DNA from 4 places in the Erwinia sp. CGal63 genome. Region 1 is predicted to be linked to each of the others. Evidence: predicted binding sites of a transcription regulator. Region 1 holds the regulator's gene; each other region holds the start of a gene.

Region 1 (3,488 bases):
TAATGGTAAAGATGCGTTTACTCATCACGCTGCTGATGCTGGCTTTTGCCCAGCTGTTTATCTCTATGGCGCACGCATCGCCACACGCCGCCGTTAAGGCGGATCATCATAAGGCAGACAGCGTTACGCCTGCCCGCGAAAGCGATCGCCGCAAGCGCCGACCGATTAAAACCACCGCCCGCAAAGTAAAAGAAACCCGTCAGCCCGTTGTTAAAAAATATAAGTTGCGCAAAAAAGAGCAGCACGCCGTCGCCGCGCTACCGCCGAAGAAACGCTACGGTCGTCATCGCTTGCGCAACGAGGAGGCGGAAGCCCTGACCAGCGGCTCGGCCACCTCGCCGCTCAGGCTCAGCAAAGCGCACCGCGCGCGCTATCAAAAAGCCCGCGAAACCGCGATGAATAAACTGATGGATCAGCTGGGCAAGCCCTATCTGTGGGGCGGCACTTCGCCTAAAACCGGTTTCGACTGCAGCGGCCTGGTCTGGTACGCCTATAAGGATTTGGTTAAATTTAAAATCCCTCGTACCGCCAACGAGATGTACCATCTCAGAGACGCGGCCTCTGTTAAACGCAACGAGCTGGAGAAAGGCGATCTGGTCTTCTTCCGCATTAACGGTCGCGGCGCGGCGGATCACGTTGGCGTCTATCTGGGCAACGGCAAATTTATCCAGTCGCCGCGCACCGGCAAGGATATTCAGGTCAGCGCGCTGACGGAGGATTACTGGGAGCAGCACTATGTCGGCGCCCGTCGGGTCATGACGCCGAAAACAATCCGCTAGCCTGCTGTACTCCGGCCGGTATCGTCGCAGACGAACCGGCCTTTTCACCGCAAATTTCCACCGGCCGGCCTAAAATTCTCGTTTTTTGCGCCTGCTCTTGTTAGAATCCACGATCTGTTGCGCAACGGGCCTGTTTGTCGCTATCGCCTCCTTCCAGGCCGGTTTCGCATTCTGTTTACTCCCTTCTGATGTAACCATTCCGCAACAAAATATGCGCAATTTATATCAGGAGCGCTGGAATTCCAGGCAAACGTTTAACAAACCGCTTTTCAGTGACTTACTGAACAGCGCAGGAGTCTTTTTTCATGGCAACCATCAAAGATGTGGCCAAACGCGCCGGCGTGTCCACCACGACCGTGTCCCACGTCATTAATAAAACCCGCTTTGTCGCTGAAGAGACGCGGGAAGCCGTCTGGGCAGCGATTAAAGCGCTGCACTATTCCCCCAGCGCCGTGGCCCGCAGCCTGAAGGTCAATAACACCAAAACTATCGGCCTGCTGGCGACCTCCAGCGAAGCGCCCTACTTCGCTGAAATTATCGAGGCGGTGGAGCATAGCTGCTTCGCTAAGGGCTACACGCTTATCCTGGGCAACGCGCATAACGAGCTGGAAAAGCAAAAAGCCTATCTGTCGATGATGGCGCAGAAGCGCGTCGACGGCCTGTTGGTGATGTGTGCCGAATACCCGGACGAGCTGATCACCATGCTGGAAGAACACCGCAATATTCCGATGGTGGTCATGGACTGGGGCGAATCGCGCGGCGACTTTACCGATACCATTCTGGATAACGCTTTTGAAGGCGGCTATCTGGCGGGCCGCTATCTGATCGATCGCGGCCACCGCGATATTGGTGTGATCCCCGGCCACATGGAACGCAATACGGGCGGCGGCCGCCATGCCGGTTTCCTGAAGGCGCTGGCGGAAGCGGGCATTACTCTGCGCGACGAATGGCTGGTACAGGGCGATTTCGAACCGGAGTCGGGCTATCGCGCCATGCAGCAGCTGCTGACGCAAAAGCAGCGGCCTACCGCGGTTTTCTGCGGCGGCGACGTGATGGCGATGGGCGCGATTTGCGCAGCGGATGAAATGGGCCTGCGCGTGCCGCAGGATATTTCGGTGATCGGGTATGATAACGTGCGCAACTCGCGCTACTTCACGCCTGCGCTGACTACCGTGCATCAGCCAAAAGAGCGCCTGGGCGCGACGGCGTTCAATATGCTGCTCGATCGCATCACCAGCAAGCGCGAAGAGCCGCAGACCATTGAAGTGCACCCTACGCTGATTGAGCGCCGTTCCGTTGCGGATGGCCCTTTCCTCGACTATCGTCGCTAGCGTTACGGGCGGCGCCAGGCCGCCCTGTTAAGCTTCCCGCAGCCATTCGCTGTTCAGCGTCTCCGTTTCCCCCAGATACTCCAGTAGCCACTGCAGCGCCGGCGAAGCCTGCTGTTCCGACCAGCTGACGCAGCAGGGACTGTCCGGAAAAGGCGGATCCAGCTGCAGTTCGCACAGCGAGCCGTTTTGCAGTAGCGGTTGCGCAAGATGACCTGGCACCATGCCAACGCACAGTCCGGCCAGCAGGCAGTCGAAGGCGCTTTCCCAGTCTGGCGCCACCAGCCGTCGCTGGTTGTCCAGCGTCCAGGTCGTTCTTTTGGGCAGCGCGCGCGAGGTATCCTCCAGCACCAGCGAAGGCCATGCGCGGATCGCCTCTTCGCTGACTTTCTCCTGACGTTGCGCAAGCGGATGACCCGCTTTGACTACGCAGCGCCAGTTCAGCATCCCCATATTGCGAAAAGCGAAGCGTCCGCCAACCGGGATAGCCTGCGTCGCGCCGATCGCCACATCGACCCGACCATCGGCCAGCGCGTCCCAAACGCCGTTAAAGACTTCTGGTGACAGATGCAGTTCCATATCGGGAAAGTGGCGGTAAAAATCCACCACCAGCTGGCGGGTTCGCGACGCTTTGACGATGCGATCCACGGCGATATTCAGCTGTCCGCGCCAGCCGTTGGCGACCTGCTGACACTGCCGTCGCGTGGCAAGCATTTTTTTGATAACAAGACGCCCTTCCTGAATAAAATGTTCGCCTGCGGCCGTAAGGACGACATCCCGATGGCGTCGCTCGAACAGCGGTACCGCCAGCCACTCCTCCAGCTGTCGTACGGTATAACTGACAGCGGACGGAACGCGGTGCAGCTCCGCCGCTGCTGCGGTGAAGCTGCCGGTTCTGGCGACCGCATCAATCACTTCAAGCGAATGTTCTGACCACATAATCTTCCTGCAAAATTTTTGAACGCAGGACGCAAATATTACCGTTTCACAAGCGCCGCGCCACTCTTTTACACTGCCGGCCGCGATTCACCTGACAATAAGAGCGATTTAACATGCCTTCGAAAGGATTTTTGCTTTACCTGGCGCTGCTCAGCGTCGCCGGTTTTCTGGCCACCGATATGTATCTGCCTGCCTTTACCGCCATGCAGCAGGATCTCCAAACCGAAGCAGGCGCCATTAGCGCCAGCCTGAGCCTGTTTTTGGCGGGCTTCGCCAGCGCGCAGCTGTTCTGGGGGCCGCTTTCCGACCGTATCGGCCGCAAGCCGGTGCTGTTGATGGGGCTGGGACTCTTCGCCGTCAGCTGCGGCGCGATGTGGTGGGCGGACTCGACCGCCATGCTGCTGGTGCTGCGTTTTGTGCAGGCCGTAGGGATTTGCGCCGC
Region 2 (3,488 bases), on a different contig from region 1:
ACCGGCAATTACTGCCGGTTTTCTTGCATTTTTACGGCGCGAAGCGCGTCAGGTCGACGCGCTCTATATCCTCGGCGATCTTTTCGAAGCGTGGATTGGCGACGACGATCCTAATCCGCTACACGCGGAGATTGCCGCCGCGCTGGATGCCTTACGGCTCGCCGGCGTGCCCTGCTATTTTATTCACGGTAATCGCGATTTTTTGCTCGGGCAGCGTTTTGCCGCCGCCAGCGGTATGCGACTGCTGCCGCAGGAGCAGCTGCTGAACCTCTATGGTCGCCGCATCCTGATTATGCATGGCGATACGCTGTGTACCGATGATGAAGGCTATCAGCGTTTTCGCCGTAAGGTTCACCAGCGCTGGCTGCAAAAGCTTTTTCTGGCGCTGCCGCTGGCTCTGCGTCAACGTATTGCCCTGAAAATGCGGGCCGGCAGCAAACAGGCTAACCGCAGCAAAGACGTAGCTATTATGGATGTCAACGCCGAAGCCGTGCAGGCGGCGATGAGCCGTCATCAGGTGCGGTATCTGATCCATGGTCACACCCATCGTCCCGCAATCCATTCGCTGACCGTTGACGGCCGGCCGGCCGAGCGCGCCGTGCTGGGCGCCTGGCATAGCGAAGGGTCGATGATTAAAGTCAGCGCGGATGAAATCAGGCTAATCGCTTTTCCTTTCTGATTCGCCCAAAGCGGCGTTCTCCGCCGTTTTCCTGCCAGAGCAAACGTTTTCCTTGCTTTCCAGTCATGCTATTCTCTCACTCCTTCCCATCCGTCAGCCCGCCGGTTGATGGGTGATATTTGTATAATCACAGGAGTCAGACCCGCATGTCTTCCAACGCCGCACCGGCCCGCATCGCGATTGTAATGGGTTCCAAAAGTGACTGGGCAACCATGCAATTTGCCGCGGATATCCTTACCAGCCTGGCCGTTCCCTTCCATTGCGAAGTGGTATCAGCGCACCGTACGCCGGACAAGCTGTTCAGTTTCGCTGAACAGGCCGAGGAGAACGGATTCCAGGTTATCATCGCCGGCGCAGGCGGCGCGGCCCATTTGCCCGGTATGCTGGCGGCGAAAACGCTGGTGCCCGTGCTGGGCGTACCGGTACAAAGCGCGGCGCTGAGCGGCGTCGACAGCCTCTATTCTATTGTGCAGATGCCGCGCGGTATTCCGGTCGGCACGCTGGCTATCGGTAAAGCTGGCGCGGCCAACGCCGCGCTGCTGGCAGCACAAATTCTGGCGCTGCACGACGCTGAGCTGGCGAAACGGCTGGCCGGCTGGCGGCAAAGCCAGACGGATGAAGTGTTGCATCATCCGGATCCGCGGGAGGAAGCATGAAACCAGTTTGCGTACTAGGAAATGGGCAGCTTGGCCGCATGCTGCGTCAGGCTGGCGAGCCGCTGGGCATCGCCGTCTATCCTGTCGGGCTGGACGCTGAACCGGAAGCGCTGCCGATCCAGCAGAGCGTGATCACGGCGGAAATCGAACGCTGGCCTGAAACAGCGCTGACACGAGAGCTGGCTAACCATAACGCTTTTGTTAACCGTGATATTTTTCCGCTGCTGGCGGATCGCCTGACGCAAAAACAGCTGCTGGATCGGCTAAACCTGGCGACAGCGCCGTGGCAGCTGTTAAGCGAAGCGGCCGAGTGGCCAGAAGTGTTCGAAAAATTAGGCGAGCTGGCTATCGTAAAGCGCCGCACCGGCGGCTACGATGGCCGCGGCCAGTGGCGTCTGCGGGCAAACGACGCCGCTTCCCTGCCTGCGGACTGCTACGGCGAATGCATTGTGGAACAGGGTATTAACTTCTCCGGCGAGGTTTCGCTGGTCGGCGCTCGCGCTCACGACGGCAGCACTGTCTTCTATCCACTGACCCATAATCTGCATCAGGATGGCATTCTGCGTGCCAGCGTGGTGCTCCCTGAGCCGGATGCGGCGCAGCAAGAGCAGGCGGAAAGTATGCTTGCAGCGATTATGCACGAGCTAAATTATGTCGGCGTAATGGCGATGGAGTGTTTTGTGGTGCCGCAGGGTTTGCTGATTAACGAGCTGGCTCCACGCGTACACAACAGCGGCCACTGGACGCAGAATGGCGCCTCGATTAGCCAGTTTGAGCTGCATCTGCGCGCTATCCTGGATCTGCCGCTGCCGAAGCCGGTCGTTAGTACACCTTCCGTGATGATCAACCTGATTGGTACAGCGGTAAACCTCGCCTGGCTACAGCAGCCGCTGGTTCACCTGCACTGGTATGAAAAAGAGGTGCGTCCGGGCCGCAAGGTTGGCCACCTTAATCTTATCGATACCAGCCATGAATCGCTGCAGCAGGCTTTGCAGGCGCTGACGCCTGACTTGCCTGCGGATTACGCCAGCGGTATAGCCTGGGCCAGCGCGCATTTGAAAAAGGACAGTGCTTAACTGTACTTAAGTATGGCTATCATTTTATAAACGAAAGCCGTATTGTAGTGGCGAACAAAACAATAAATACATAATACTATTAAGTAATTAGAAGTTTTCTTTGCCAACACCAAGGGAACCACTCTCAGACAGTCAGGATAAATACGTAAGATTTTTTACATCTTTTACGCATTTAGGGTCTGGTTTGGTTCTCCTCCCCTCTCTTCATCAAATAGTGCTTTCGTTCCAACCTCCGGTTTCATCCTCTGCGATAAGAAGCTACTATAGTTGCTTCGTCATACTGAACATTATTTAATCTTTTTAATTATACGAATCATCTTCAGCCACCTGGCAGAGTAAAGCGTAACGTTAGGTTTGGCTTTAAAAGCATGGTAAAGTCGGCCATTGACGATGGAAGCCTCACTTTCTCAGGGAGATAATGACATGTCTAAATCATTTTTTAGTAATCAGGTTATCAATTCCTCAATAAAAGATTATATTGAGCGAAAACTGGCACAGTTTAATAACGTTAAATATGCCTACGCGATTATGAGTAAACGGAACCCGGCGGATTTTTCTATCATTTCCAACAGGCCGGAATGGTTTCAGGTGTATGTCGAGAACAACTTTCAGTTTATCGATCCCGTACTCATTACCGCGCTTTATCGCGTCTCGCCGTTCTCGTGGGACGAAAACATCATGCTAAATAAGGGCGTGAAAGTTCCTAAGCTCTTCGACATGGCGCGCAACCATAATATTATTAATGGCTATACTTTTGTCCTTCACGATCACAACAACAATCTTGTCGTGCTTTCCATCATGCTTGATGACTCCTGTGACGATAATATAGAAGAGATTATTCAGACCAATAAAAACAAGCTGCAAATGTTGTTGATCAACGCGCATGAAAAGCTGACGGCGCTCTATCAGGAGCAGGCCAGAAAAAGTGATTTCGACGAGATGAATACGCGGGAGATATTTTCTAAAAGAGAAAATGAAATTATCTACTGGGCCAGCGTAGGGAAATCTTATCAGGAAATTGCGCTGATTCTGGGGATTAAACTCACCACGGTTAAGTACCATATTGGCAACGCGGTG
Region 3 (3,488 bases), 650 kb from region 1:
CCATATTTGCTCAGCAAATTGCGTGAGGATTTACTGGTAATAAGCAGACCAGCCAGTCCGCCCAGCGCGCCTGGCGCCAGCATTTTGCTTAGCCCTTCGCCATCGCTCTTGCCTTTTACATTGCCCAGCACGTTTTGAATTTGTTGCAGCCAGTTAGTCATATTTGCTCCTTGTTAAATAATGACTAGCATAAAGCGGTTATTGTCAGCAAGCGTCAAGTCAGGCAAAGCCTGGAAAACCTTTATTGCCCTGCCGCCGCTGGCGGAATAACGCGACTCGCTATACTTGTAGACAGGCGGGAGTCAAAAGGTCGGACCGTTTCCCGCCGGTTTGTTTCGCAGACACAGCTGATAAGGGGAAGAAATGCGTTTTCAAAATAACCCATTATTTATTAATACGGTTTTACTGGGCGGCACGACGGAAGAGAAAATCATTGCCGCCGCGCAGGCAGGATTCACTCAGCTGGAGCTGTGGCGGCAGGATGTGGAGTCAGCTAAAGGAGCCGCGCAGGATGTGGCCAGCCTGCTGGATAATCAGCGTATCGCCCTGACGGATTATCAGGTACTGCTGGACTTTGACGGCGCGCCGGATGAGCAGCGGCAGGAGAAGCGTCAGGACGCTATTAAAATGATGGATACGGCGGTGAAACTGGGCGCGACTACGCTGCTGACGCCGGCCTCGACGCAAAAAGAGTGCGTCGCCGAGCGCGAGGAAGAGGATATTCGCTGGCTGGTGCAGGAAGCGGGAAAGCGCGGGCTACGGGTCGCTTTCGAAGCAATGGCGTGGAGCACGCACATCAACACGACGGCCGCCGCATGGCAGCTGGTACAGCGTGTTAACGAGCCTAATTTAGGGCTGGTGGTGGACGCCTTCCATATTTTTGTGCGTAACCGTACCGTCGCCGATTTAAACGGCATCCCGATGGAGAAAATTTTTCTGGTGCAGCTTTCCGATTTGGCTACCCTGCCCTCAGGAAGCGAACTGGTGGATACGGCGCGACATCATCGCCTGCTGCCGGGCCGGGGGAATTTCCCGCTCTATACGCTGCTGGATTATCTGCAGAAGGAAGGCTATAGCGGCCCAATCGGCCTGGAGGTCTTTAATGATGAGATTAAACAGCAGGCGCCGACGGAGGCAGCCAGAGAAGCGATGCACGCCCTGAAGCGCTGTTGCGCGCAGATATCGCCTGACTGACGCCTGACAAAAGGTTTACTTTACCCGGCAACCTGAAGCCTGTCTGCGGACAGGCTTTTTATTTGCAGCGACGCGCCGTCAGGCCGCTTTACTGCGGCCCGCTTTGGGCTTCTTCTCTTCCGCGTCGACATCTTCAGCCGCGATTTCTGCTACCGCTGCCACGGGACGCGAGCGCTCCGCTTCCGGCATTTTACTGGTACGCAGAATATGCTGGACGGCATCTTTGTTTTCCGACAGGAACATACCCAGCGCCTCGCGCTGATTCTCGTCCATCTCCAGCGGCGCCGCGCTCAGCCAGTCGCAGAACACTTCGGCCATATCGAGCATTTTGTCATAAGCGTCGGCTTCTTTCTTACTGGCGAAAGTCATCTTTTCCTCACCTTTTCTGACGACAACAAATTTGATTTCAACAGCCATAGTGCCCACCTCGTTTAACTGTATTTTTATACAGTATATCAGACCAGGAAGTTTTCTCAAGCCCGGAAATCGGATGATCGCGCAATCGTTTTCGTTTATACTGCGGCCGCGTTTTTTCCCTCAATCAGGTAGAGATTTATGACAACTCTGGGTACTGCGCTGCGCCCTGCGGCGACTCGCGTAATGCTGCTCGGCTCGGGCGAGCTGGGCAAAGAAGTGGCGCTGGAATGTCAGCGTCTGGGCGTGGAAGTTATCGCAGTCGATCGCTATGCCGACGCGCCAGCGATGCAGGTCGCTCACCGCAGCCACACGATCAATATGCTGGATGGCGAAGCCCTGAAAGCGCTGGTGGCGCAGGAGCGTCCGGACTATATCGTGCCGGAAATCGAGGCTATCGCTACCGATATGCTGATTGAGCTGGAAAAACAGGGACAGCGCGTTGTCCCTACGGCGCGTGCCGCCCGTCTGACCATGAACCGCGAAGGCATCCGTCGCCTGGCGGCCGAAGAGCTCGCTCTGCCGACCTCTTCTTATCGCTTTGCCGATAACGTGGCGGATTTTAATCAGGCCGCGCAGGAAATTGGTTTCCCCTGCATCGTTAAGCCGGTGATGAGCTCCTCGGGTAAAGGCCAGAGCTTTATTCGCGAAGCGGGCGAACTGGCCGCCGCGTGGGAATATGCACAGCAAGGCGGTCGTGCTGGTGCCGGCCGCGTGATTGTTGAAGGCGTAGTGAAATTTGATTTTGAGATTACGCTGCTTACCGTCAGCGCCGTTGACGGCATCCACTTCTGCGCGCCAATCGGCCATCGTCAGGAAGATGGCGACTATCGGGAATCCTGGCAGCCGCAGCAGATGAGCGAACTGGCGTTGCAGCGCGCGCAGCAGATTGCGGAAAAAGTCGTTACCGCGCTGGGCGGCCACGGTTTGTTTGGCGTCGAGCTGTTTGTCTGCGGTGACGAAGTGATCTTCAGCGAAGTTTCTCCTCGCCCGCATGATACCGGTATGGTGACGCTGATTTCGCAAGATCTGTCCGAGTTCGCGCTGCACGTTCGCGCTTTCCTGGGTTTGCCGGTTGGCGGCATTCGCCAGTACGGGCCAGCGGCCTCTGCGGTTATCCTGCCGGAGCTGGAGAGCGACAACGTGCAGTTCGCCAATCTGGAAGCGGTACTGGGCGCGGGCCTGCAGCTGCGCCTGTTCGGCAAGCCCGAGGTGCGCGGCAAGCGCCGGATGGGCGTAGCGCTGGCTACCGGCGACGATATCGATGATGCCGTAAAACGTGCCGTGACCTGCGCCGCCGGCGTGAAAGTCAGCGGCTGAGGTTCAGGCGGCATCCGTAAAAAAGGATGGCTCAGGCCATCCTGTTTTCCTGCCAGCCGCGCTGTTAGCGCGCGCCCGCCACGGCTTCTTTCGCCAGCTGCGTAATACGATCGTAATCGCCCGCCTCCAGCGCGTCGCCAGGCACCAGCCAGGAACCGCCGATGCAAAGCACGCTTTTCAGCGCCAGATAGTCGCGATAGTTGGCCGGAGAGATGCCGCCGGTTGGACAAAAGCGCACCTGCGGGAAAGGCCCGCTAATCGCCTGCAGCGCCTTGACGCCGCCGTTGGCTTCCGCCGGAAAGAATTTAAACTCGCGCAGGCCATGATCCATACCGGCCATCAGTTCTGATACGGTGCTGATACCCGGGATCAGCGGAATGGGCCCATCCACAGCGGCCTTCAGCAGCGGCTCAGTAATGCCGGGACTGATAACAAATTTTGCGCCCGCATTGGTGACTTCCCGCAGCTGCTGTACGTTCAGCACCGTTCCCGCGCCAACAATGGCTTCAGGCACTTCCGCGATCATCGCTTTTATCGCATCCATAGCGCAGGCGGTTCTT
Region 4 (3,488 bases), 300 kb from region 1:
GAATACAAGTTCAGCGCGCTTTACGCTGGTGCCCCAGGCTATAAGGATAACCCTGAGTATGAATGCTTGCGCAATAAAGGCCCGCTGCCACGAGGCAAATACAGGATTGTGGGCGTGCCGTTCACTCATAAAAAAGCGGGTGAGTTTACGCTACGGCTGGAGCCGGATAAAGGTAATAGCATGTGTGGTCGCGATGGCTTTTTGATTCATGGTGACAGCAGAAAAGAGCCTGGCACGGCGTCAAACGGCTGTATTATACTTGACCCACGATTTCGTAAGGAAATATGGAAATCAGGTGACAGGGAGTTAATTGTTGAATGAAATATTTACTCCTGCCATTAATTATTTGCAGCACCTGTCCGCTTGCCGCGCCGGTGCTTGACAATAACTGTAAGTCGCCCATATCAGGTACGGCAATAAGGATGATGGATAAAATGCATGAGGAAATGCATATTGACATCAAGAGCATACCGCCCGAAGGGGTCACTACGGAATTGCTATTTAACGAGCCTGTCTCTGATTTGCTATCACAACATTACGCCGAAAAAACCTATAAAACTGATACCCTTTTATCAATAAGCGATAATAAAGAGATTTATTCATCATATAATCCCAGAAATCTTATAATTAAGTTTACTGTTAAAAACAAAGAGGGAAAAGAAGATATTTTCCTCGTCTCTACTATCGCAAACGATTATGAGTGTAATGTAGAATTCAACGGTTATCTAATTGTTAAGCGTGAATTCTGATTGTTGCCCCTGTGTCAGCGCAGGGGCTTCTTACTGTTACTGTTATTCAATGTAGCGATTGGCTCGCCTGCTCAATGCCGCCAGGCTCTCTTTCATGATTTCAGCCACCAGCGCATTACTAAAATGTTCTCCATGCGCACGTAGTAGTTCGGGAATCTCATCAGGCGAAAATACGATTGCAGCTGGCTTAGCATCCTGATAGCTGACACGACCGTTTTCTCTCGCCATCAGTACGCGCTGGCGGTCGCCTTCCGGACAGGCAGCAGGCTGACTGATTTTAAAATAGCCCTCCCCCAGCTTCCCAGAGACTTCCTACGCTCGATCGGTTTCCAACATCTTTGCGGACAGCGCCGCGTTCTGTTCAGGGAATGAGGGAGCGAGTATTACGTGCACTATTTACAGAATCACCCGAAGAGACTCTGTGCTTAAGCGCCTGCCAGAAAAAAGAAAATAAAGCAGGTGCAAACGATTGGCTTTGCCTTTATCCTTGATACCCGGCCAAATCGCGCCATACCGATTTCACTTCTGCCGGAGCCTGTCCATGACTGCACACCCTCAGCAACTTATTATCCGCCGCCCTGACGACTGGCATATCCATCTGCGAGACGATGAGATGTTGAAAACCGTGCTGCCTTTTACCAGCGAGGTAAACGGCCGGGCAATCGTTATGCCTAACCTGGTGCCGCCGGTAACCAGCGTGGCGGCCGCTATCGCCTATCGCGATCGCATCCTGGACGCGCTGCCGGAGGAACATAGCTTTACGCCGCTGATGACCTGCTATCTGACCGATTCGCTGGAAGCCGACGAGGTGGAAAAAGGCTTCAGCTCTGGCGTGTTCACCGCCGCCAAGCTTTATCCTGCTCACGCCACCACCAACTCCAGTCATGGCGTCACCAATATCGACGCCATCGCTTCAGTGCTGGAGCGCATGCAGAAAATCGGTATGCCGCTGCTGATCCACGGCGAAGTTACCGACGCGCATATTGATATCTTCGATCGCGAAGCGCGCTTTATCGAAACGGTCATGGAGCCGCTGCGCAAGCGCTATCCCGAACTGAAAGTGGTGTTCGAGCATATCACCACCAAAGAGGCCGCCGCTTACGTAGAAGAAAGTAACGATCTGCTTGGCGCCACCATTACGCCGCAGCATCTGATGTTTAACCGCAACCATATGCTGGTCGGCGGCGTGCGGCCGCATCTCTACTGCCTGCCAATCCTTAAACGCAACGTACATCAGGAAGCGTTGCGTAAGGTGGTCGCCAGCGGTCACTCACGTTTCTTCCTGGGTACCGATACCGCGCCGCATCTGCGCCACCGCAAGGAAGCCAGCTGCGGCTGCGCGGGCGTGTTTAACGCTCCTTCCTCGCTGCCCGCCTATGCCACCGTGTTTGAAGAGCTGGGCGCGCTTCAGCATTTTGCCGCCTTCTGTTCCGAAAACGGCCCGCGTTTTTACGGCCTGCCGCTGAATGAAGGCACCATTAAGCTGGTGCGCCAGCCGTGGACGGTACCGGAAAGCGTCTCGCTGGGCGAAGATACGCTGGTGCCTTTCCTGGCTGGCGAAACGCTGAACTGGCGCGTCGAACTTTAATCCCGACAAAATGATTGCTTCCGTAAATCTTACTGTATATATTCACAGTGAATTCATCGGAGGCTTTTATGCGTATTGAAGTCACTGTAGCAAAAACGACCTCGCTGCCCGCCGGCGCCATTGACGCGCTGAGCGCCGAGCTGAGCAAGCGTATTGATAAACAATTTCCTGAATCCGCCCACAGCGTCTCGGTACGCTATGCCGCAGCGAATAATCTGACGGTAATGGGCGGCGGTAAAGAGGCGAAAGACCAGATTACCGATATCCTGCAGGAAACCTGGGAAAGCGCCGACGACTGGTTTATCACCGACTGAGCAGCGCGTCCCTCTTTCCGTTTTTTGCCGGGCTTCGCCGTCCGGCTTTTTTCTTTTCTTCCCCCCTTTGCTCCCGACAGAATCTGGCTATAGTAGAGTGACCTGATGCAAGCGGCCGTGCCGGCCTTGAGGTCTTTCCATGAATGCTGAAAACCCCGAAGAAGCGATGACGTTTGGCGAACTGCTGGCGCTGATTGCCGATCAACAGCGCCGCCTGAGCGTGCTGGAGGTTGCTTTCTCCTCCCTTTCCCTGTGCCTGGACGAGTCGGCCGCGCTGCGGCTGGTTGATAAACTGCGGCTGGAAGCGACCAGTCCGGATCACGATGAAAATAAGCAGCACTATTTCACTGCGCTGGCCGATGAGCTGGCCAAACGAGCCGGGTGAATAATATTTACTCAAGTTTTATCGCCGCGCTGCCGATATTTCTGATATCGGGAGCAGTAGTGTTTAGTTTCTGCGTACGCGATCCCGCTATAATTAAAGGCAATCGGCCCGAATTAAGATTTCATTCTGTGAGTAGCGGAATCTCTGTTATAATTATCCTGCTCTATGAAAAAAGGCCGCATTGAACCTCGATAAATCACTTCGTTGTCATTGTTAACACGAGTAATAAGGGGGTTATAATGGACAGAAACAAAGAGGTAATCCAGACACATCCCCTCATCGGGTGGGATATCAGTACCGTAGACAGCTACGATGCCATGATGATCCGTCTGCATTCGCTTTCATCCAACGAGCAGCCGAGCGATGAAGCTGAAGTGGGTCAGACCTACTGGCTGACCACCGATGTTGCCAGACAATTTATCTCTATTCTCGAAGCTGGCATAGCGAAGATC

Evidence for each region. The regulator PurR, encoded in region 1, represses purine synthesis genes. The targets are predictions, from matches to a motif close to CANGCAAACGTTTGCNTG.
Region 2: purE (5-(carboxyamino)imidazole ribonucleotide mutase) is a predicted target of PurR. The motif match lies at 716-733, and genes of this name have one in related genera.
Region 3: purT (formate-dependent phosphoribosylglycinamide formyltransferase) is a predicted target of PurR. The motif match lies at 1,690-1,707, and genes of this name have one in related genera.
Region 4: pyrC (dihydroorotase) is a predicted target of PurR. The motif match lies at 1,006-1,023, and genes of this name have one in related genera.

Annotation. Positions count from the first base shown of each region.
Region 1 covers NZ_JAKUMN010000001.1:1,304,986-1,308,473, forward strand. The annotation lists gene MKZ79_RS05910 (NlpC/P60 family protein) at 12-779, shown strand; gene purR (HTH-type transcriptional repressor PurR) at 1,085-2,110, shown strand; gene punR (DNA-binding transcriptional activator PunR) at 2,138-3,046, opposite strand; gene punC (purine nucleoside transporter PunC) at 3,160-3,488, shown strand, end outside.
Region 2 covers NZ_JAKUMN010000006.1:165,876-169,363, forward strand. The annotation lists gene lpxH (UDP-2,3-diacylglucosamine diphosphatase) at 1-679, shown strand, start outside; gene purE (5-(carboxyamino)imidazole ribonucleotide mutase) at 826-1,335, shown strand; gene purK (5-(carboxyamino)imidazole ribonucleotide synthase) at 1,332-2,411, shown strand; gene MKZ79_RS17690 (helix-turn-helix transcriptional regulator) at 2,835-3,488, shown strand, end outside.
Region 3 covers NZ_JAKUMN010000001.1:656,696-660,183, reverse strand. The annotation lists gene MKZ79_RS02805 (tellurite resistance TerB family protein) at 1-161, opposite strand, end outside; gene MKZ79_RS02800 (sugar phosphate isomerase/epimerase family protein) at 364-1,194, shown strand; gene MKZ79_RS02795 (YebG family protein) at 1,273-1,611, opposite strand; gene purT (formate-dependent phosphoribosylglycinamide formyltransferase) at 1,750-2,928, shown strand; gene MKZ79_RS02785 (bifunctional 4-hydroxy-2-oxoglutarate aldolase/2-dehydro-3-deoxy-phosphogluconate aldolase) at 2,993-3,488, opposite strand, start outside.
Region 4 covers NZ_JAKUMN010000001.1:1,607,381-1,610,868, forward strand. The annotation lists gene MKZ79_RS07310 (tlde1 domain-containing protein) at 1-321, shown strand, start outside; gene MKZ79_RS07315 (hypothetical protein) at 318-749, shown strand; gene MKZ79_RS07320 (hypothetical protein) at 792-977, opposite strand; gene pyrC (dihydroorotase) at 1,291-2,337, shown strand; gene dinI (DNA damage-inducible protein I) at 2,406-2,651, shown strand; gene MKZ79_RS07335 (hypothetical protein) at 2,791-3,036, shown strand; gene bssS (biofilm formation regulator BssS) at 3,276-3,488, shown strand, end outside.